DNA from 3 places in the Rossellomorea sp. ABR4_012 genome. Region 3 is predicted to be linked to each of the others. Evidence: riboswitches for the same ligand, from Rfam matches in the RefSeq annotation. Region 3 holds a riboswitch; each other region holds the start of a gene.
What was found. A riboswitch is a leader RNA that binds a small molecule or an ion and turns the genes downstream of it on or off. The one in region 3 is predicted to bind cobalamin.
Positions count from the first base shown of each region.

Region 1: another riboswitch for cobalamin. It lies ahead of ACXAFV_RS19180 (ribonucleoside-diphosphate reductase subunit alpha); the one in region 3 lies ahead of ACXAFV_RS03695 (ABC transporter substrate-binding protein).
Region 2: another riboswitch for cobalamin. It lies ahead of ACXAFV_RS14545 (helical backbone metal receptor); the one in region 3 lies ahead of ACXAFV_RS03695 (ABC transporter substrate-binding protein).

Region 1 is NZ_JBSWVK010000005.1:209,186-216,626, reverse strand. It holds gene gndA (NADP-dependent phosphogluconate dehydrogenase) at 1-383, shown strand, start outside; gene ACXAFV_RS19190 (hypothetical protein) at 448-624, opposite strand; gene ACXAFV_RS19185 (SurA N-terminal domain-containing protein) at 1,029-1,793, opposite strand; cobalamin riboswitch at 2,306-2,488, shown strand; gene ACXAFV_RS19180 (ribonucleoside-diphosphate reductase subunit alpha) at 2,671-4,914, shown strand; gene ACXAFV_RS19175 (ribonucleotide-diphosphate reductase subunit beta) at 4,932-5,969, shown strand; gene ACXAFV_RS19170 (DUF3243 family protein) at 6,088-6,414, shown strand; gene ACXAFV_RS19165 (OsmC family protein) at 6,533-6,991, opposite strand; gene kynA (tryptophan 2,3-dioxygenase) at 7,116-7,441, opposite strand, start outside.
Region 2 is NZ_JBSWVK010000003.1:294,480-301,920, reverse strand. It holds gene ACXAFV_RS14555 (heme ABC transporter ATP-binding protein) at 1-1,018, opposite strand, end outside; gene ACXAFV_RS14550 (FecCD family ABC transporter permease) at 1,020-2,072, opposite strand; gene ACXAFV_RS14545 (helical backbone metal receptor) at 2,035-2,973, opposite strand; cobalamin riboswitch at 3,194-3,391, opposite strand; gene msrA (peptide-methionine (S)-S-oxide reductase MsrA) at 3,577-4,095, shown strand; gene ACXAFV_RS14535 (hypothetical protein) at 4,155-4,301, shown strand; gene ACXAFV_RS14530 (CvfB family protein) at 4,591-5,442, opposite strand; gene ACXAFV_RS14525 (MFS transporter) at 5,674-6,885, opposite strand; gene ACXAFV_RS14520 (YhcN/YlaJ family sporulation lipoprotein) at 7,050-7,441, opposite strand, start outside.
Region 3 is NZ_JBSWVK010000001.1:736,705-744,145, reverse strand. It holds gene ACXAFV_RS03700 (iron chelate uptake ABC transporter family permease subunit) at 1-42, opposite strand, end outside; gene ACXAFV_RS03695 (ABC transporter substrate-binding protein) at 173-1,159, opposite strand; cobalamin riboswitch at 1,294-1,479, opposite strand; gene ACXAFV_RS03690 (hypothetical protein) at 1,940-2,083, opposite strand; gene ACXAFV_RS03685 (helix-turn-helix domain-containing protein) at 2,267-3,193, shown strand; gene ACXAFV_RS03680 (hypothetical protein) at 3,252-3,626, opposite strand; gene ACXAFV_RS03675 (hypothetical protein) at 3,695-4,474, opposite strand; gene ACXAFV_RS03670 (beta-barrel domain-containing protein) at 4,517-5,617, opposite strand; gene ACXAFV_RS03665 (AraC family transcriptional regulator) at 5,775-6,251, opposite strand; gene ACXAFV_RS03660 (peptidase domain-containing ABC transporter) at 6,244-7,441, opposite strand, start outside.

The DNA of each region.
Region 1 (7,441 bases), on a different contig from region 3:
CATCCAAGGAGTATAATTGGAATCTGAAGCCCGGTGAGATCGCCATGATTTTCAGAGGGGGATGCATCATACGTGCAGGATTCCTCCAAGAAATAAAGAAAGCATATGACCGGGATGCAGACTTAACGAATTTACTATTGGATCCTTATTTTAAGGAGATCGTGGAGAATTATCAGGACGAGGCACGTGAAGTGGTCGCGACAGCCATTAAATTGGGCATACCGGTCCCGGGGCTTGCAAGTGCGCTAGCTTATTATGACAGCTATCGTTCGGAATCGCTGCCGGCAAACCTTTTGCAGGCTCAGCGTGATTATTTCGGAGCTCACACGTATCAGCGAACGGATAAAGAAGGTACCTTTCATACAGATTGGCTAAGTAAATAAACGGATGAACGAAAAAGCCGCAGTACAATTTTAATGTACTGCGGCTTTTTTCCTCTTGAAGGGTTTATTCTTCGCTGGAGGAATCATCTTTTGTATGATGTTTCTTTTTTTCTTCCCGTTGTTCTTTCTTTAAATCTTCCAGGGGGATCGGGTCTACGTTTTGTTCACTTTCATGTTTATCGAGGATTCCTTCATGGTCCTTATTGACTTGTTCCGGGTTATCGTTTGAACGTTTGTTCATGTATTCCAACTCCTTTACTTTCTAAAGTAATGGTATTGTACACTGTACCCTTTTTCGGAAAGAGAAAACATTTTATCATAGAAAAAGAGGCTGGGGCAAAACTATATAACCACGGTCTAAAGACGAACATTCAAGGGAAGTCTCTAACACCGCAAATGATTTCCGTGCAAGACTTCGCTTTCCGCGGGTAGCCCGTGAGCCTCCTCGGCAAGCCTGCGGGGTCTCACATAAGCTACTCTTCCCGCAGGAGTCTTCGTCTTGCACTCCAATCAACCGATGGAAAGAGCTAAAATCTAAATCTACACTTAAACTAAAAAGCCGAAACTAACTTGCCAGCTAGTAGGCGAATTAGTTCGGCTTTTACTTAGGCTAAAACACTTTTGTCCCAGCCCCTTTTAAATGAGTTATATTTTCACATCTACCTTAGCGTTTTTCTTTAGCTCTTCGACGTGCTGTACAAGTTTTTCTTGTTTCTTTTGCTGTTCTAGTTGAGTCTTGATTTGAGGCTTCACTTCCTCAAACTTAGGCGCTTTCTGATCTTCGCCTTGCTGGCTGGCAAATTGGTCATAGAATTTCTTCATTTCTTCTTCTGTTACTTCTTCCACTTTAATCTCTTTTTCAACGTAGTTAGTATATTTAATGTTTTCAGCAACTTGAGTTTTTAATTTATCCATCGAGAATCCGGCTTCTTTCATTGCTTTTTCGAATTCTTTATCACTCTTGTATTGCTTTTTCACTTGGTCAAGCTGTTTGTTGATTTCTTCATCAGTTGCTTTATACCCTTTTTTGTCTGCTTGCTGCATGAGAAGGGTCTGACCTACAAGACTGTCGATTGTTTGTTTTTTGATTTGTTCAGCGGCTTTTTCGCTGGTAGGGTCTTGTCCCATCTGCTGAAACTGCATCTGAGAGGAAGTAAGGATGTTATTATAATCTTCACCCTTCAGCTTCTCGTCATTGACCACTGCAACCACTTTATCTTTGTCCACTTTTTGTTTGTCCATTTTCTTTTGCATTTCTTCCATTTGCTTTGCTTGATCTTGTTGTTCTTTACTTTTCTCTTCTGTTTTTGGTTTATCTTCAGATTGCTTTTTTGCCTCTTCTCCATTTCCGCAAGCGGCTAAGGCAATCGTCATTATTGTAATCAGTAACGCACTCATTAACTTCTTCATGTTAGTTCTCCTTTCAAAAGAGGGGATTTAAAAAAATCACTTAATGCGCATTGTATATGATTCTTATGAATAAATAAACCTTTTTGCCTCATTTAATCATTTTGTAATCACCCTGAAACACTAGGTTCGCTTATTTTTTCCTTCAGAATAGCCTTTCATTCAAAAAAAAGAGGCTGCTTACTATGGGAGATCCCGTGTAAGCAGCCCGTCAATTATTGGGGACCAAAGAATACTGTCAAACAACCTTCTATTAGGATTATAGGTTCTATACTTCTGGGTCTCAAATGACAAATACCATTGAAATCTCCCTTTACCGATGATTAATGCTCTCAATTCAGTGGTGTTCGTGGATTTTTGGAGAAAAAGATAATTATAAGCATATTTGTTCATAATTCTGCATTTAAAGTAGAGAAGGAATTTTGCTTGAAAAATAATGAAAATTAAATTATGATTAATGAGAACACAATACTTTGTGTTTTGTATGCGATTCATAACTATATATTGATTAGTTCGATTAAATCTATAAATATGGTGTCTATTAAGACTTAATAGGGAATCTGGTGAAATTCCAGAACTGTCCCCGCAACTGTAAGTGATGACGAAATAAGGAATTGCCACTATCTTGATAAAGATGGGAAGGCCTTAAAGTAGGATGAAGCACGAGTCAGGAGACCTGCCGTATTTATTACGTATGATCTTCTTCGGGAATTGGGAGGATGTGCGAGGATAGAATAATAGATATCTATACATACGTCTGTTATATCATATCATCGTTATTCAGTTAAGCCCGTCCAGTTAAGAGGATGGGCTTTTTTGTATCCTCTCCCGCAGCTTGTATAGTACGAATGAATTGAACAGATACGGGAGGAATGAAGGAATGACACTGATTGAAACAGAGAAAACATTAGATCTTGCTTGGCAGCTTTGCAGGAAGCTAAAGTCGGAATTTCCAGACTTGAACATGGATGGATTTGAAGAGAAAGTTGAGGGACTTCTTCAAGTGAAAAAGGAGGTCTCGGAGGAACAGCTTTTTCATCAAATGATCCTGACCGCTGTCGAAAGAATTTCAGCAGAAGAACCGCAATGGACATATGCAGCTGCATGTCTGTACTTGGAAAAACTGTATCTCTCCAGCAGTCAGTCCAGGAGGCTTGATCCCGCAAACCCATATCGTGATTTTTATAGCCTGTTACAAGAACTTGTTGAGAAAAAACTCTATAATCCACGCTTGCTGGAGGCGTACACCAGGGAAGAAATCCAACAGTTGGAATCTCTTTTGAACCCTTCTAAAGACAAGCTGTTTACCTATATTGGAATCGTTACACTTGCTGAGCGTTATTTAACGAAATCACATGACGGAAAAGTTTACGAACTACCACAGGAGCGATTTATGATTATCGCAATGACACTCTTGATGGATGAAGAAAAGGATCGCCGGCTCTCACTGATAAAAGAAGCATACTGGGCCCTGTCAAATCTGTATATGACCGTTGCTACACCGACTTTAGCGAACGCAGGTAAAAGCTACGGTCAGCTTTCAAGCTGTTTTATTGACACAGTGAATGATGATTTGAGGGGCATCTTTGACAGCAACACGGATGTGTCGACCTTGAGTAAAAATGGAGGGGGGCTCGGCATCTATTTAGGAAAAGTCCGGAGCAGGGGGAGTGACATCAAAGGCTTTAAAGGTGTGAGCTCGGGAGTCATTCCGTGGATGAAGCAATTAAATAATACCGCTGTCTCCGTTGACCAGCTCGGTCAGCGACAAGGTGCAATTGCCGTCTACCTGGATGTTTGGCATAAGGATATCCATTCCTTCCTGGACGTCCGGTTGAACAATGGAGACGAAAGACAGCGCACTCATGATTTGTTTACAGGTGTCTGCCTTCCGGATTTATTTATGGAAGCCGTTCAAAGAAGGGATGACTGGCATTTGTTTGATCCACATGAAGTGAGGAGAGTCATGGGATTTTCTCTGGAAGATTTTTACGATGAACTAAAAGGGGATGGATCGTTCAGGAAGAAGTACCGTCAATGTGTGGAACATCCGGGACTCACTAAAAAAACAGTGCCAGCTATTGATATTTTTAAACGAATCATGATCTCGCAGCTGGAAACGGGAACACCTTTTATGTTCTATCGGGATACTGTAAACCGTCAAAATGCCAATTCTCATAAAGGGATGATTTACTGCAGCAATCTATGTACGGAAATCACTCAAAATATGAGCGCTACTTATATAGAGGAAGAAAAGATTGAAGACGGGAAAATCATCACATATAAACATCCAGGTGATTATGTAGTGTGTAATCTCGCGTCCCTTTCACTTGCAAAGGCCGTTCAGCACAAAGTTTTGGCTAGGACGATCAAGATAGCCGTAAGACTTTTGGATAATGTCATCGATCTTAATAATATACCTGTACTCCAAGCACAATTGACAAATCAGAGGTATAGAGGAATCGGACTGGGTACGTTTGGATGGCATCATTTACTTGCCTTGAAGGGTTTAAGATGGGAAAGCGATGAAGCAGCAGCGTACTGTGATTCTCTCTATGAAGAGATTGCGTATCATACAATTGAGGCAAGTAACAATCTTGCGAAGGAGAAAGGGGCTTATCCATATTTTAAAGGCTCCGATTGGGATAACGGGAACTATTTCGATAAAAAGGGATATGAAGGTCCGCTTTGGGAGCAATTGAGGAAGGAAGTGGCATCCAATGGTATTCGCAACGGGTACTTGATGGCTGTGGCACCGAACTCATCCACCTCACTCATAGCGGGATCCACTGCGAGTATCGATCCTTTATTCAGACAGCTATATTCCGAAGAAAAAAAGGATTATAAGATCCCGGTAACAGCACCAGACCTCTCGATTGAAACGAAATGGTACTACAAGACAGCGTACCACCTTGATCAGCATTGGAGCATCAAACAAAACAGCAGGAGACAGACGCATATTGACCAGAGTATTTCTTTCAACCTCTATGTCAGAAATGACATAAAAGCGAAAGACCTTCTGCTCCTTCATCTTGACGCGTGGGAATCAGGATTGAAAACGACATATTATGTGAGATCCACATCCGATTCTGTCATTGATGAGTGTGAAAGCTGTCACAGCTAATAAGGGGGAATAGTTAAATGATTACACTGAATAAAAGAGAACTGCTCGATGCGGCAGCTCCAAATAAATCAACGTCCATTATTAACGGGAGGAGCTCAAACGTATTGAACTGGGATGATATCCGTTTTTCTTGGGCATATCCAAAATATAAAAGAATGCTGGGGAACTTCTGGACACCCTTTGAAATAAATATGTCTAAAGACATCAATCAATTTGAATCACTAACCCAGAAGGAGCAGGATACTTTCCTGAAAGTAATCGGTTTATTGGCTCTGCTTGATAGTGTGCAGACAGATTACGCAGGAAAAGTAGCAGACTTTTTGACGGATTCCAGTTTAAACGCATTGATGATCATCCTTGCTCAGCAGGAAGTGATTCATAATCATTCATACAGCTATGTGCTCTCAAGCATTGTGCCGAAACAAAAGCAGGATGAAGTGTTTAATTATTGGAAAACAGAACCGATTCTGCAGAAACGAAATGACTTCGTGGTGAATGGGTATAAGGACTTTGTAGAGAACCCAACAGTGGAAAATCTCTTAAAATCGATTGTCTATGATGTCATCTTAGAAGGCTTATTTTTCTACAGCGGATTCGCTTTCTTCTATAACCTTGCCAGAAATCAAAAAATGGTGGCCACAAGTACGATGATCAATTATATTAATCGTGATGAACAGCTCCACGTCGGCCTCTTTGAAAAAATATTCAAAGAAATCCTGGTGGAATATCCATCTTATAAAACAGAAGAATTATTGGAGTTCGGTCAAAAGACATTCATGCAGGCTGCGCAACTAGAGATCGACTGGGCAAAGGAGATCATCGGAAATGAAATAGACGGTCTATTAATGTCTGAGCTTGAAAGCTATATAAAGTTCATGGCAAATAAAAGAGCGAAGCAGCTTGGATTTAAGCCTCCCTTTGACGGACATCAGAACAACCCGTTAAAATGGATCATTGCTTATCAAGAAGTGGATCTGGGGAAAACCGATTTCTTTGAACAAAAATCCAGGCAGTATACGAAAACGACGGATGTTAATGGGTTTGATGACTTGTAACGCCGGATGCCTCCTGCAGACAATTTGATATTGATCCTCTCAAACTCTTTTACGATAGTTTAAAGATTTTAATACCGGGAATATAGAAACTATAGTTAAGAGAGGAGAGATTTAACAAATGTCAAATCAATCTACAGACAGAATGGAAAACAAAGTAGACGAAACATTATCACGCATGTCGGAGGATAAGAAAGAAGATATCCTATCAAACTTCGATCACTTCAAAGAGTACTTAGGAAACAAAGTGTCACTAGCCGATAAACTTGGCTTGAACGAAGAACAGCAGGCGAAAGCTGCACAAAAAGTAGGGGACTATCTTGCTGCCCACGAAGAACCAAAAAACAGGGAAGAAAAATTATTATATGAATTATGGAAAGCAGGAAACAAAGATGAACAGCATATGCTTTCCCACATGCTGGTAAAGCTTGTGAATTCAGAATCTTAATCAACAAAAGATAAAAAAGGCGCTTCAAATCGAGGCGCCTTTTTTCATGGTTCAATTATTCATCCATCCGTTAAATGTAAAGATGCCAGAAAATTTCGTGGGAATAACTAGAGCGTAATTACTCGCTTCTGTCCTGAATATATACCGTTTCCTCCAGCTCAACCATTACATTTCCTTTGATTGCCCTCGTGATCATGCACGATTGTTCAGCTTTTACAGCAATTTTCTTAGCTTTATTCAAGTCATTATCTGTACATTCGTGTGATAAAACAAGCTTGGGACGATGAATGATTTTCTTGTAGGTGATGATGCCTTTTTCAATTTCAACGATTCCTTCAGAATCCATTGTCAATGATGCCTTTGGTATCCTGCTTCTTTCAAGCATCGCGGCAAGAGTAATGATATAGCAGGTCGCTGCGGCGCCGAGAAGCATTTCATCCGGATTTGTACCGATTCCCGGACCATCCATTTCAGGCGGAATGGAGATTTCTGTGTTGAGGGTTGTAGAATTCAACGTTCCGATATCATTACGAAGCCCCGGCCAATCCGTCTTTACGAAGAATGAGTGTGATGGCATTTGACTATTCTCCTTTTATATCGATTATGTGTATGTGACTAGGATATCCCAACGAGTGAAATTGGGCAATTAAAAAAGACCCTACAAGGTAGAGTCCCATTAAGCAATTCTTTGCTGTTCCAAGCTATAGGCTCGTCCTGACATTCCAAAGCTCAGGAAAGAATTGATGATCAAGTACCTTTTTAAGATAACTTACACCACTTGAGCCGCCGGTGCCTTTTTTATGGCCGATAATCCGTTCAACCGTTTTCATATGACGGAAACGCCATTGCTGGAGCCAGTCTTCCAAATCGATGAGTTTTTCTGCGAGTTCATATAAATCCCAATATTTATCTGTGTTCCGGTACACTTCCGTCCAAGCTGAGAGAACAGAATCATTTTCTTTATAAGGAGTTGTAAAGTCCCGTTTCAATACGTCTTCATCAATGCTGAATCCGGCTTTTGAAAGAG
Region 2 (7,441 bases), on a different contig from region 3:
CAACTGTGAAAGAAGGATCAAAATCCTTTTCTTCAAGGAAATTTATCATATCCCTCCGGTAATCGGTACAGTCATATTCGGGGGAAACGTATCGGTTCACTACATTTTTGTACCATCCAAATCCTGAACCGATCACCCCTGAGGACATGCACTTCATGTAAATGGGTGACTGATAGGTGATCATTTCAGTAGAAACTGTCAGGAACTTCTCACGCGCTTCCACCGTTTCATCACCTGTTTTCTCATCAGGCAGGATGACAATTTGAGGTTTGGCTACATGTGGATGGGCTTGTTTATTTACCTCTGTATCGTAGACCTCTTGAATATGTTCTTCCTTCAACACTTCTTCGGGGTGATCGACTACTTTGGTCATACCCTTTTGCAGAAGAAGGAGCCGGTCACAATAAAGACTTGCAAGGTTTAAATCATGAAAGATAGAGACGACTGTCAAGTTACGCTCTTTTGTTTGTTTCTTTAATAATTCGAGCAAGCTTTTTTGAAAAGAGAGGTCCAGGTGATTAGTCGGTTCGTCCAACAAGATGATCTTCGGTTCCTGGGCAAGGGCCTGGGCAAGGAACACCCTTTGCTTTTCTCCTCCTGACAGCTCATCAAGTTTACGATGATGCAGACCCTCTACGCCCGTCTGAGTCATGGCCTCATGAACAATTTCTTCATCGTAGGAGGAAATCGATTTAAAAATTCCTTTCTGATGCGGGTAGCGCCCAAGCATGACCGTTTCTTTCACACTGTATGAAAAGGAGTGCGAGGAGTTTTGGGGCAGCACGGCTACCAGTTTCGCTAACTCTTTGGCGGAATAATCAGCCAGGGATTTTCCATTCAGATTGACTGTTCCTGATGTATGGGGGAGGATCCCCGAGAGTGCCTTTAAGAGCGTTGTCTTCCCGCTCCCATTTGGCCCTAAAATGCCGAAGAATTCACCTGTTTCAACTTGGAAATCAATGTTCTCTATGATAGACGTTTCTTCATAGCCCACAGATAATCGATGGACATCGAGCATGTTACTCCCCCCTTTTCTTAAGCAGTATATAGGCAAAAATCGGAGCTCCGATCAATGCTGTGATCACTCCGATTGGCAATTCAGACGGACTAATCACTGTACGCGAAATCAAGTCAGCAATAACTAGAAACGCCCCGCCTGTAATAACCGAAAGCGGTAGTACATGCTGATGGTCATATCCAATGATCCTTCTGATAAAGTGAGGGATCACCAGCCCTACAAAACCGATGGTACCTGATACTGCAACCGCCGCCCCGGTCAATGTGCTTCCTGCAATCAGAACCATATATTTTCTCTTCTGAACGGAGATTCCTATATGGCGGGCCTGCTCTTCCCCGAAGCTCATGCCGTTCAATTCCTTGGCATTAAACATAAGAAGGAGCGTCCCGGCAACAAAAAAAGGAAATACAATAAAAATATAATCCCAGCCCCTCATGGATACACTGCCTAGCAGCCAGCCGATAATCTGCCTTAACTCCTCACCAGAAAGAGCGATCATAAGAGAGATGACGGATCCTAGAAACGAGCTGAAAATGATCCCTGTCAGTATGATCGTTTCCACTTTCATCGTGCGGTCGACCTTCCTTGCAAACGTCAACACAAGGAATACGGTAAGCAATGAACCAAAGATACTGATGACTGGCAGTGTGAACAGGCCTAAAAACGGCAGACTTATATTGAAAAACAGAGTGACAACTGCACCGACCGATGCTCCAGAGGACATCCCCAGAGTATACGGGTCGGCAAGAGGGTTTCTTAATAAACCTTGAAAGGAAGCTCCCGCTATCGCTAAGGAGCTCCCAACTAGTAAAGCCAATAAAACACGGGGTAAACGAATGGAAAATACAATGTTTGAATGCATGGGGTCGACAGCCCCCGCTGAGCCGTTCCCAAACATTTCGGCACTGATGATCTTAAGGATATCAATGATGGGAACCTTTACAGTTCCTATCGATATCCCGATCAATAAAGATAGGATAAGAATACTCAATGCCAGCAGATAAATGATCCATATTCTATTCTGTAAATATCTCCGGATAAACAGACTTGGCAATTTCCTCTACTCCTTCTACCAATCTAGGACCAGTACGGGTCACTAGATCAGGATTTACATCATAAACATGTTCATTGTTCACTGCATTGATACCCTGCCAGCCATCCCGGGTCATGACCTGTTCGTTATCACCGTATGTGGTAATAATGACATCAGGATTCGCTGCGATGACCTCCTCTTGATTGACGGCGATCCATCCTTCCTGATCTTTCAAAGCATTTTCTGCATTAATCAATTCAAGCATCTCATTAATAAAGGTATTGTTTCCTGTTGAGTAAATGTCCGGTGCAGGAGCCACTTCCACGTACACCTTCTTCTGCTGCTCAACTTCTTCTGCTTTTGATTTAAGTTCTTGAAGATCTTTTTTCATAGAAGATACAAGCTTTTCCGCTTCCTTTGTCGTTCCGGTCAGCTTACCAATATTCTCTATGATTGTGTATACTTCATTTATTTTCTGTGTATCCCTGACCACGAATACGTTGATTCCTGAGTCACGTAATTGATTTAATCCTTCTTTCGCACTCACTGCCGTAGACTCATGTGCAAGCACAAGCTCTGGATTGAGGCTGATGATTTTCTCAACATTGAATTCCATTCCTCCAATTTTCTCTTTTGCAGCAGCTTCTTCGGGATAGTTATCGAAATCTGTCACTCCCACGACATTTTCACCAAGACCCAGTTCAAATAGTATTTCCGTATTACTGGGAATTAACGAAATGATTCGTTCGGGTTTGGATTCCAACGTGATTTCATCACCTAAAGCATCTTTCACTTGAATGGACTGGTCAACAGATTTCTCTTCAGTACCTTCCCCTGCCTTTTGATTCTCAGGCTCATTTCCACAAGCAGCCAATAATACAGACAGCATTAAAATAATTATCAAACTACTGATTTTTTTCATTGTTTCTCTCCTTCTTCCCTCATCATTTAAACCGCTTTCAGAATGATCGCTGCGCTCTTTCCCTTACCTGAATGTTTGAGGAGTTGAACATGCATCGATCAAACCCTACTTAGAGACAAATAAAAAAACATCCCCGAAAAGGCGATGCTGTGTAATATGCAATTAGGACCATTATGTAAATGCCATGCATGCATGTTACACCTTCCTATCCGCGTAGTACCAGTGTCAAAGATGTCAGGCAGGTCTCCTGGCTCATGGTCATTGCTTGCTGCACCTTCCCGTACATATGTACAGTGGTTCATTGCAGCTTGCTCCCATTTACAGTGGCGGGACCGCGTTGGAGTTGCACCAACTTCCCTTTTAAGAAGCGCTGGAATATGAAAACATACTCCGCTTCACCCGATCATTCAACTATGTAATTTTCCGTTCACATGAATTATACAGGAGCTTTTATGTCCGGTAAATATTTTTTTGTATTAGTGTCACAGTTTTTTTGATTGTCAAACACGATGTGAAAGTGATAAAATTTGTTCAATCTAAAATATCTTTACTACATTACAGCAGCAAATAGTTGCAGGAGGTTTGTTTGGAATGAAGAAAGAAATCGAACGTGCTACTTTTGCCGGTGGCTGTTTCTGGTGCATGGTAAAACCTTTTGATGAATTACCCGGAATCATTGATGTAGTGTCTGGTTATTCAGGCGGACACGTTGAAAATCCCACATATAAAGAAATAAAAGAAGGACAAACCGGACATTATGAAGTGGTTCAAATCACATTTGACCCTTCCGTATTCCCATATCGGGATCTATTGGACCTATACTGGCCCCAAATCGACCCAACTGATGACGGCGGGCAATTTCATGACCGCGGGGATCAGTATCGCACCGCCATCTTTTATCATAATGATGAACAAAGATGTGCGGCAGAAGAATCCAAACAAAGAATTACAGACAGCGGACGATTCACAAAGCCGATCGTGACAAAGATCCTGCCTGCAGCACCTTTCTACCCTGCTGAAGATTATCACCAAAAGTTTTATAAAAAAAATCCTGAAGAGTATAAAGCTGACCGCAAAGTATCCGGCAGGGATGAATTCATCAGTAATCACTGGGAGTCATAGCCTGCGCATGAAAGTCTCCCCTTTCTCACAAACTAGATGTGAAGAAAGGGGGTTTTTTGATGAAAAAACAAAATCAAGACAAGGAACAAGTAATCGGATTCGAAGGGCCAGGAAAGGCAGTCAATTTTTTCGATCCCTACCCTGATGAAGACAAAGTGAATTACAAAAATGCAGAGCAAGGTGAGGAAAAAAAAGACAGAGAGTAAATAGGTCGAGCCCAAAACGAATAGTATGATAACTTTTGTATAAGTTAAGAAGAAGGAACCGGGGAAATCCTCCACCAAGAAAAGCCATCAATCGCTAGATTTTCTCGGTTCTGTTACATTTTTTCATATCCCATGTGCTGTCATTCAGCCTTAGCAAGCCTCCGCTTTTAACTCAAACCTTCCTATGTCCCCCCAACCGAATCATTTACTAAAGCCCAATCTTTTTTATAGGAAATCATTTATACAATCAAAAAAAGGAGGCGAATAATTCCGCGCTCCTTTTTACTTTCTACTTCTTCAAATACGTCCAGCCTTCTTCTTGATATACTTTGTTTTCTTTCATCAGTTTCCCGACCGCACGTTTAAAGGAAGCCTTGCTCATATTGAAGCGTTCCTTTATTTCATCCGGCTGACTCTTGTCCCAGAACGGAATCGCGCCATTCCGTTGATGAAGGTACGCCAGTATCACACCTGCATCATCATGCATCTTATCTTGTTTGAGCGGGAGGAATGAGACGTTCAGGTTTCCATCATCCTTTACATCGATGACTCTTCCTTCAACCAACTCTCCCAGTCTCGGCTCTTGCTTCCGTTCATTCTCATGTACAAAACAACGGTATCCCTGTTCGGATAAAAAGAAGGTACCTACTTTCAAAAGACGGTAAACCCTGCCTTGGACCTTCGCATTCAGCATTTCCTTGGATGCTCTTCTCGACACTTGCTCAATGATATTTTCCGTTGCAAGCTTTCCGTATAAACGGTCCTGCTTGTCCCGATTTAATGACATGAACAATTGGTCGCCCGGCTCCGGCCATAAGGAAAGGAACTTTGGAAGATCATCTGCAGATACAAGAATATCTTTAGGAAGTCCGATATTGACAAACACACCTAAATCTTCGCGCTTATCTACTACTTCAGCCCATCCATAAGCTCCTGCCTGTATCTTTGGAATACGCATGGTTGCTGTCAGCCTGACATCCTTATCGTGATAGAGAAATACTTTGACTGTATCCCCCTCTTGAATATCATCTGTTATTTCTGAATGATGCAGCAGTACGCGATCTTCATGTTCATTTGTTAAAAAGAAGCCGTACTGCACTTCATGGTCGACATATAATTCTTCTACTGTTCCCGGTTTCAATGAAGACATGATCAAATTCCTCCAATTCAAATGGTAATAGCATTCATCCGCTCATTACACATCGTGTATATTGAATTAATATATCTTTTTTTCTTCTATATGTATAGTGCTTATTTTCTGCAGGAAGTAGTAAATGTATTTTGAAAATAATAAATTTGTGGATTCCAAAATATTCATTTGCGGGTTGTATGCAGGGACCCATAGCTTAAACCCAGGGTCCCCCAAGATTATTTAATTATGATTGTATTTCCTTACTGCTTCGTCCGTTGGAAGTAAAAATGTGAGCATTCCAAGTAAAGGGAGAAAACTGCATAGGATCATGACAAACCGAATGGAATATAGATCTGCAAGTCCACCGAAAAGAACAGCCCCCACTGCGCCCATACCGAATGCAAGTCCTACTGTCAGACCTGAGACCATTCCGATCTTTTTAGGCAGTAATTCTTGTGCATACACGACAATGACGCTGAAGCTCGATGAAATAATGAAACCGATGCAGAAAATAACCGGGAATACGATTGCTAACGACAAATAAGGTAGTGCCAAAGTTAGAGGTGCAGCCCCCAACATTGAAAAGAAGATGATATTCCGTTTACCAAATCTGTCTGCCAACGGACCGCCTAAGAAGGTGCCCAGCACACCTGCAAACATGAATGTAAAAATATAAGCCTGCGCTTCCTTGATGGATAACCCGTAGTCTTCAATTAAATAAAATTGATAATAATTCGATAAACCGGCTCCATACCAAGACCGGGCGAATACCAAAAACACAACTAATACCATAGTCCACTTAATCTTTCGATGGATTGGCGAAGATTTCACACCTTTATTCTTCCGGACATGTGTTGTTTCCTGAGTTTGAATCTGCCTCGAATACCAGTTGGATACCTTAAATAATAGTAGAATCCCCATGACCGCAGCAATGGAAAACCAAAGTGCCCCCTTTTGGCCGAATGGAACAAAGATGAATGCGGTAATCAAAGGAGCGAGTGATTGTCCCGTATTCCCCCCGACCTGATAGATCGACTGAGCGAGTCCCCTCCTCTGTCCTGCTGCCATATATGCGACTCTGGAACCTTCTGGATGAAAAATGGCTGAGCCAAAGCCGATAAACAAAACAGACAGAATGATCCATAAAAAGTGGCCTGATAGTGCAAATCCTATGAGGCCGATCAAACTAGAAAGCATCCCCAGCGGTAATAAGTATGGTCGGGATTTCATATCTGCATAATAACCAAATACAGGCTGCAATAATGATGATGTCATGTTCAACGCAAACGCAATCCACCCAATTTGTATGTAACTTAAATGAAGAGATCTCTCGATGATCGGAAACATGGCAGGAACCACTGACTGTAACGTATCATTGATGAAATGTCCTGAACTGATGGCAAATAGGATTCCGTAAATTGTAGCATTTTGCTGCTTATGTACTCGTTTCATTGCGGCCTGAGCCAAATGATCTCCCCCTTATTTATTTCGGTATGCTAAATAGTATAATGAAATTTATTCTATTTTTGTAGACTTTCTCTAAAAACAACCAATAATGAACATGATAAAAAGCCGCCGAGTCTATACTCAGCGGCTTTTTATCATGCAATATTTTATTATTCCCTATCTGGAAATACCCGCTCCAAAACATTCACGAATTCGTCGCCAATCCCTTCAATCGGTTCTCCGTTTTCCGCTCTGTCTGCATACCCTCTCATACGATCAAAAAAATCAGGGTTGGTTGATACATAGACATTTTCAATTCCTGCATCTACATTTCTGATCTGATTTGCAATTTTATCTTCAAGTTTTTGACTAACTTCATTTTCTCCGTTTTCCAAAACTGCTGCAACATAAGCATTTCTTTCAGTGCTCATCACGTAAGCTCTTTTCACTTCTTTTAAATCTGCAACATTATTTGCAGCTTCTTTTGATAATGAATAATTTTCTCTCACTGAATCACGGGTTCCGGTATCATTTACGTTCATATAATCTCCTGTTCGATCCC
Region 3 (7,441 bases):
CACTCGGTGCAGCTTGAATCTATTCACGATATTGATATACATTTGATCCACAGTGCAGGACAGGGTAACGGAAAATCGTTGCACCGAGGAGCGAAAGAATACCAGTAACCGGGACTCGCGCCAACTCCAATACCTATCAGCAATGAAAATTGCATACTAAACTATTACAATCTTATTTGAATAAATCCGGATACACCGCTTTTGCTAGTTCCTCTACGCCTTGTACCAACCTAGGGCCGGTTCTCGTTACCAAATCTGAATGAACGTCATATACTTGTTCATTCTTGATGGCAGGCACGCCCTCCCATCCTTCTCTGCTTAACACTAATTCTTTCGGGTTTTCTGTGTAATACCCATAAGTAGTGACAATGACATCAGGATTCAGAGCGATGATGGCCTCTTCATTCATTTTCACCCAGCCTTCTTGTTCTGCAGCTGCATTATCAGCATTAATCAACGTAAGCATTTCATCCATGAAGGTATTACGTCCAGGAGTGTAAATCTCTGGTGCAGGAGACACTTCTACAAAAACGCTCTTTTTCTCTTCTTTTGAAACTTCAGCTGCTTTCTCTTTCACTGCCTGAAGATCATCTTTCATTTTCCTAATGGTTTCTTCGGCCTGTTTATGGGCGCCTGTAGCCTTGCCGATCATTTCAACCGTAACGTACACTTCTTCGAAACTTTTCGCGTCATGTACGACCAGAACAGTGATACCAGCGTCCCTTATCTGCTGGAGAGCCTCCGTCGCTGATCCCATTACCGAACCATGGGCGAGTACCAGATCAGGTGATAGGGAAAGAATCTTTTCAACATTGAGCTCCATACCGCCGATCTTCTCTTTTTCAGCCGCTTCAGGAGGATAGTTATCAAAATCAGATACTCCAACAACTTTATCACTCAGCCCTAATTCGAAAGCAATTTCGGTGTTACTAGGGATAAGGGATACAATCTTTTCAGGTTCTTCTTCAATCGTTACCTCATTATCTACAGCATCCTTAATGGTTACAGGAAAAGCTGCCGTTTCCTGATTTTCAGCTTGTTCCTGCTCTGCTGAATCTCCTCCAGCATTTCCTTTATCTGTGTTCCCATCATTTCCGCAGCCGGCAATGACGCCGATAGAAAGCAGCAGTGCAAGAAATAGTAAGTTAATCTTCTTCACGTTAGTTTCTCCCCTTTTTTCATCTTAAAATAAAAAAACATCTCTTCCTGAAGAAAGAGATGACGTGTAAAAGGCATATTTTTGATGTAAACTCAAAATTCATGCGATTTACACCTTCCCTATCCTCGTAGGCTTTTGGTGCACGTTAACAGGCAGGTCTCCTGGCTTATGGTCATTGCCCGCTGTTCCTTCCCATACAAATGTACAGTGGTATTAACAGCAGGCTCCCAAATTACAGTGGCGGGACCGCGTTGGAATTTCACCAACTTCCCTTTAAAGACTTCAGTTCGACTAAAGTCACCTGTTTCCGACAATATGTATTAAATTTTCCGCTAGCTAGATTATACACAAGAAAGGTTGTGAGGGGAATCATTTTCCATCTCTCTTTCTCTTTTTGCATTAATAGATTTTAACATTCCCCCTTTGTTTATCTAATTATTTACAGTTCAAATATATAACCATATTTTTCTAAAATTTATTCTTCAACAGACAAGGTAAGAAATGTTTTTTATCTTGTGTGGGGGATCTAAAATCCCAAGTGTATAGCAGCAGAAAAGCAGATACAATGACAACCATCGGTCTGTTCCTTCCACACGTTCACCCCTCAATCTACTTATTACACGCAAGCAACCTCATAGAGGACAAAAATGGACCGGGTGACGTTGTACCAATAATTCCGCGCCTTTACTCTTCAGTGGGACAGGGACACTGTCCCACCTTTCCAGCCGAAAAAAATCCACCCTGCAAATGTAGAAAATACTCTACTGCAGGATGGATATATTAATGCATAGGCCCAATATCTCTCTCATCCGAAAAGGGAACAATATCAGGCAGGTGAGACCCGGCTTTTTCAATTGGAATGCCATTGAACATCCCTATGCTGATTGTCAGTAATAAGATAAGTTTTATAATTTTTGTTTTCATCCTTTGTTCCTCCTAAATATTCCTAATCTTCCACTACTATAGCAGAGTGTCTAATTTCCTGTTTTCACCTTAATGGATGATAAGTGTACAGAAACTAGTAATATAGTCTTTATTCGTTAAGGATTTTAGGATATTATAAAAATACTTATATTAATTGGAAGTTTCAGGGAGGTATAGCGCACAATGGATGAGTTTCGAATGAGCCTTGGAGAGAAGATTCAATTATTGCGCAAGAAGTCTTTTTTATCTCAAAAAGACCTTGGGGAAGGGATTTGTTCACAGGCTTTCATCAGCCAGATCGAGCAAGGGAAAATTGCCGTTTCAGCAGAAGTTCTCTATCAATTATCCGTTAAGCTTGGCGTGGATACAAATTACTTCTTTGAACAAACAGACACACAGAGAAAAGACTATATAGAAGATGTCATCATGCTTGCAAGAGGATACATCCATAGCCGGGATTACGAGACACTTGACGGGCTGATCAAAACAGAGGAAAACAGCCCATTGTTAAAACAAAAAAGATACCGGCAATTCATCATCTGGAATAAATCCATCATCGCCCTCCACGTAGAAAAAGATTCGCAGAAGGCACTAAAGCTTGCAGAAGAAGCACTAAACCTAAAAGAGACGTCTTCCCATACATACTCCCTGAGGGAAATCGAAATATTGATCACGAAAGGGAATATATTAATTGAATTAAACAGGATCAAGCAGGCCATTACGACATTTGAAACGGCGAAGATGCATATCCATTCGACCATCCATACGTATTCTCACACCATATATATACGATTGTTTTACAACTTGGCGAGGGCATACTATACGAATGAACAATATGAAGATTCACAGAGGACAACCGTCCAGGGGATCTCCTATTGCAAACAGCAGAAATCCACTTACGGGCTCGGTGAATTGTATTATCAAAAGGCGATGTGTATGGAGAAACTCGGGAAGTTCCAGCTCGCGGCTGAGAACTATTTAATCGCTAAATTCATTTTCAAGTTGAATAAAGATGATCATTTATGTGAAAAAGCCCACAGTTCGTTCGAGGACCTGCATCAAGAACATGAAGGGCTGAATCATGAGCACGATCTTTTCTCCCTGCTTTAAGCCTGGCTGGCTCATATGAAAAAGGAGAATCTTCGAAGAAGATTCTCCTTTTGTTGAATCAAGCCCAGGAAGCTTTACCGATATATGTTCTTGTCCCGAAGTTGAACGGATCCCATGACCAAGCAATGGAAAGTCCTCTTCCGGATAATGCCCCTTTACCGATTCCGTAAGCCACTTTTGAAACGAAGCCTGTCCCATAACCTGCAGCAGTTCCGATGATCCACCCCATCGGTCCTCCAACACCTTTAGCGTAGCGGATGATTTTGGATACAACCGCAGCGCCAGTCGCACCTGCGATCAGGGCTCCCGGAGACAGGGCGATACTTGCAGCGATTCCTCTGCATTGGCTTGCAGATAAGTACGCTCCTCCGTCGAGATATTCCATTTCCTCTTGTTCGATTTCTACATACGTTTGTGGTAATACTAATTCCACGATAATTCCTCCTCTTGTTTCCTTGTATTTATATAAAGTACCGAAGTACGATATACCGTTAGCAGGTATCAGCTTGAATGATGGTAATTCTCCTTTGCCACCCGGTGAATATAATTTTTTATTGTCAGAAGACTGACACTTCCAACAAGAAGGGCGGACAGGTTCGGAAACAGTGAATACCAAAGGATGGCCAGGGTATAGCAGCCAAAATAAGCCGAGACCGCAAACAACGTTTCTTTCCTGGAGATTAGGTCACTATTATGAAATTCCATTGTCAGTTCTTTCAATGGCTTAATGGATAAAATCATGATGATGATGACCACCGCCGAGAAGAAAAACAGGTCATCCGCGATAAAAACCGCAATACAGTAGGCATAAAAGAAGTAGTCTAACTTGTTCACCGTCTTCAAAATTGGTGTCCCTTTCAGTGAATCCCCCATCTTCAGGAACTGCCTTAATTCACCAGAGTAATCAAAGCCTTTCTTCTGCAAAGAATCGTTCATTTTAAACACCAATATGTTGGTACTGATAAACAGGGCAGTCATGATGCCGATCAGTACATACAGACTGCTGATCTTTTCATAAAACTTATGACCCAGGGGCAGGTATATGGCCACATTCAATAACAGGAGAAACACGATGGCATAGGCCAGTCTCTTCTCTTTTGCAAACTCTTTATTGAATGTGACCACTGAAAGCATGGCGGTGATCCCTATAAACAGCCCCAAAATAAGCAGCGTAAAGATGACTTTCGCTATATTGGAATCGGTTGATTGGCTGGGTATCAAACAAATATAGATTAATAAACTAATATAGAAGCCGATGTGAAGCTTTGTCAGGATTTTCATTCTCCATCCATCCCTTTTCTGGTTATGTCTTGCCCGTTATGCCTAAAGAGTCCGGAAATTCAGCATTTTTAATATCCAGTCATAATAGGTTTCTTTCTTATAGATCACTTTCGCCTCTACAGGCATTGAGTGAATGACTTCAACCACATTTCCATCGCGGGCGACGAGTTCCTTATTATTTAATGAAATCACGCATTTATAGAAAACGAGATTTCCCTCATTTGTTTCTTGGGTCAAAGTGCCGGAATCGATGGAAGCAATCTTCCCTTCAATCGTTCCATACTTTTGGATATTGACCCCCTGTACAGAGAGTTTGACAGGGTCTCCTTCACTGATCATTGAAATATTGCGTGAGTCGATGAATGCCTCGACCTGAAGTTCGTCTTCACTGTTTGAAACCTGGGCGATCACCTGATTTGCCTGGACCGTCATACCAAGCTTTACAGGGACCAGGTAATGGACGACGCCGTTCTTATTTGACTTGATGGTCAGGGCAGAATCCTGACCGGAATAAACCGACATCTGTGCTTCTAATTCAACCAGCTTCGATTGTATCGATGCCCTGGCAGACCCAAGCTCGCTTTTCATCTGGGACAGCACCTGTTTAGATTGTGAAGCAGGGTTTTTATTCTGCTGCTCGAACTGACTGATTTCATCGGTGATCCCCTCGATTTCACTTTCCTTTGCTTCTATCTTCCCTTTTGTTTCTTCCACCTGAAATTCGTTTTCTTCCCCTTTTTTCCGGGTACTCAGTTCCTTCTTCAACCCCTCTAATTCAGAAAGGAGTTCTGCCTTCTTCGTCTCTTTTTTGCTTATTTGATTATTGAGGCTGTTCTTTTCAAACTGATCTGTCTGGACTTGAAGCAAATAGTACTGGACTTTCCCGTAATATTCCTGCTCAACCCCGGAATCCTCCATTACATTCTTTTGTTTGTTCAGCGACTCCTCAAACCGGTCGAGAACCCCATTCTTTTCTGTCAGTTCATCGATTTGGGTCTGGATCGCTGATTGCTGAAGTCCTTCTTGACCGCTTGAGATCGTAAAGAGGATCTCTCCCTCAGATACAGACTCCCCTTCTTGCTTGTTGACCGTTACGATCTGGCCGTTTAATTGGGACGAAATATATTGATCATCTTTTGACATGACGGTGCCTTCTGCTTTAACAAAATAAGGTTTCGTGAGCACCGTAGCGAAATAAGAAGCAAAGACGAAAACACCTAATGTAAAGATGATAAAAACCTTCAAAAAATTTGGAGGGGTCTTATCGAAGAACACCCTTGAGTCTTTAAGGTCGCTTTTGCTATAAAGCTGCATGTTGTAGCACCGGCCTGAAAATATCGACGGTTATTTGTTCCTGCGAATTCGAAACAAAGACATTGTAGATCTCGCCGTTCGAATTCAACTCATTTTCAAATAAGAACAGTTCCAGCTTGGAGTGTGCGAAAGGCAGGTTTTCAGGCTTCCCTTCATACCGCACATAGATACAGTGATCACATTGATATTCACTCTTCACTTTGAACTTATCTTTATACTGAAGATAATCATGCGCCTGGATGAAGACGTCATAGTCATACTTGACCGTTCCATCCTTTTGAATATTTGAACCTGCGAGCCTCGTGATGAGAGGACCGAACATCTGGATATTCAAAACCTGCGTGTAGTTAATGAACTTTTGGATATTTGTTTCCAGTTCATCCAGTTCTATATTCCGAATTTCATAGATAATCACTTTTTTTAATGACAGTCTTTTATTCTCTTTGACTTCCAATTTAGACATATTCAATCTCCTCCTGTTCTGGAATTGCGATAGCTGTGCGGTTGCTGCCACCATGCTGTAACCTGCTTAGCTCTGCATATTTCCCGTCTCGTTCCATCAGTTCCTCATGCGTCCCTTTTTCGAGTATCTCTCCATTTTCAATAAAGCAAATCATATCGCACTCAACGATCGTCGACAAACGGTGAGCAATGATCATGACCGTTTTATCCCTCTTCTGTCCGAAAATCAGTTCCTGTATCTTTTGTTCACTGAACGAATCCAGGTTTGAAGTGGCCTCGTCGAAAATATAGATATCGGGATCGGACAGCAGCGCCCTTGCGATTGCGAGCCTCTGCTTCTCTCCACCGGAAAAGTTGTTGCCTGACTCTTCGACAAAGGTGCCATACCGATTTTGCAGCTTTTCAATAAACTGATGTGCGCCTGATTTCTTACACGCAGCCACCATCTCTTCATACGTGGCATTCGGGTTGCCGACCTTTAAGTTTTCCATGATTGTTCCAGTAAAAAGTTCGATATTCTGGGGAATGTAAGCAACCTTATTGCGCAAGTAATTATGATCAATATCCGCCAGGTCATAGTTATTTATCGAAATTTTCCCTTCCTTTGAATCCATGAATTTCAACAAGAGCCGGGTGATGGTGCTCTTCCCCGCGCCGCTTTCCCCAACAAACGCGATACGCGAGCCAGGGGGGACGTGCAAGTTGAAATTTTTCAAGACTGGCGGTCTCGATCCGTATGCGAAGGAGACGCCTTTAAACTCGATGTCACCCTTCAGGCTGATGCCTGAGATCAGATCCTTCTTATGGTCTTCGCGGTCCAGCGTCATCAGCTCCCTCAGACGCTTCATGGCAATCTGGGCTTCCTGGAAGGTCAACTGAAGTGAAACGAGATTCTGGACGGGTTCCGTAAAATAGGAACTGAGTGTCTGAAACACCAGGAGATCCCCGATTGTCATCTTCCCGTCCATGATACTTACGGCCCCGATGGCCATGAACACCAGATTTCCGAGGGAACCGGCAAAGCTAGAGACGGAACCCTGTACGTTGCTGATCACGCCTTCCCGGTAATCGATCTTCAATGAGTGCACAAACTTTTCTTCAAGTCTATGAATCTTCTCTTTCTCATCATTCTGGGACTTGACCGTCTCGATATTTTTGATGGACTCGATCAAATGGGAGTTCAGCATGGCG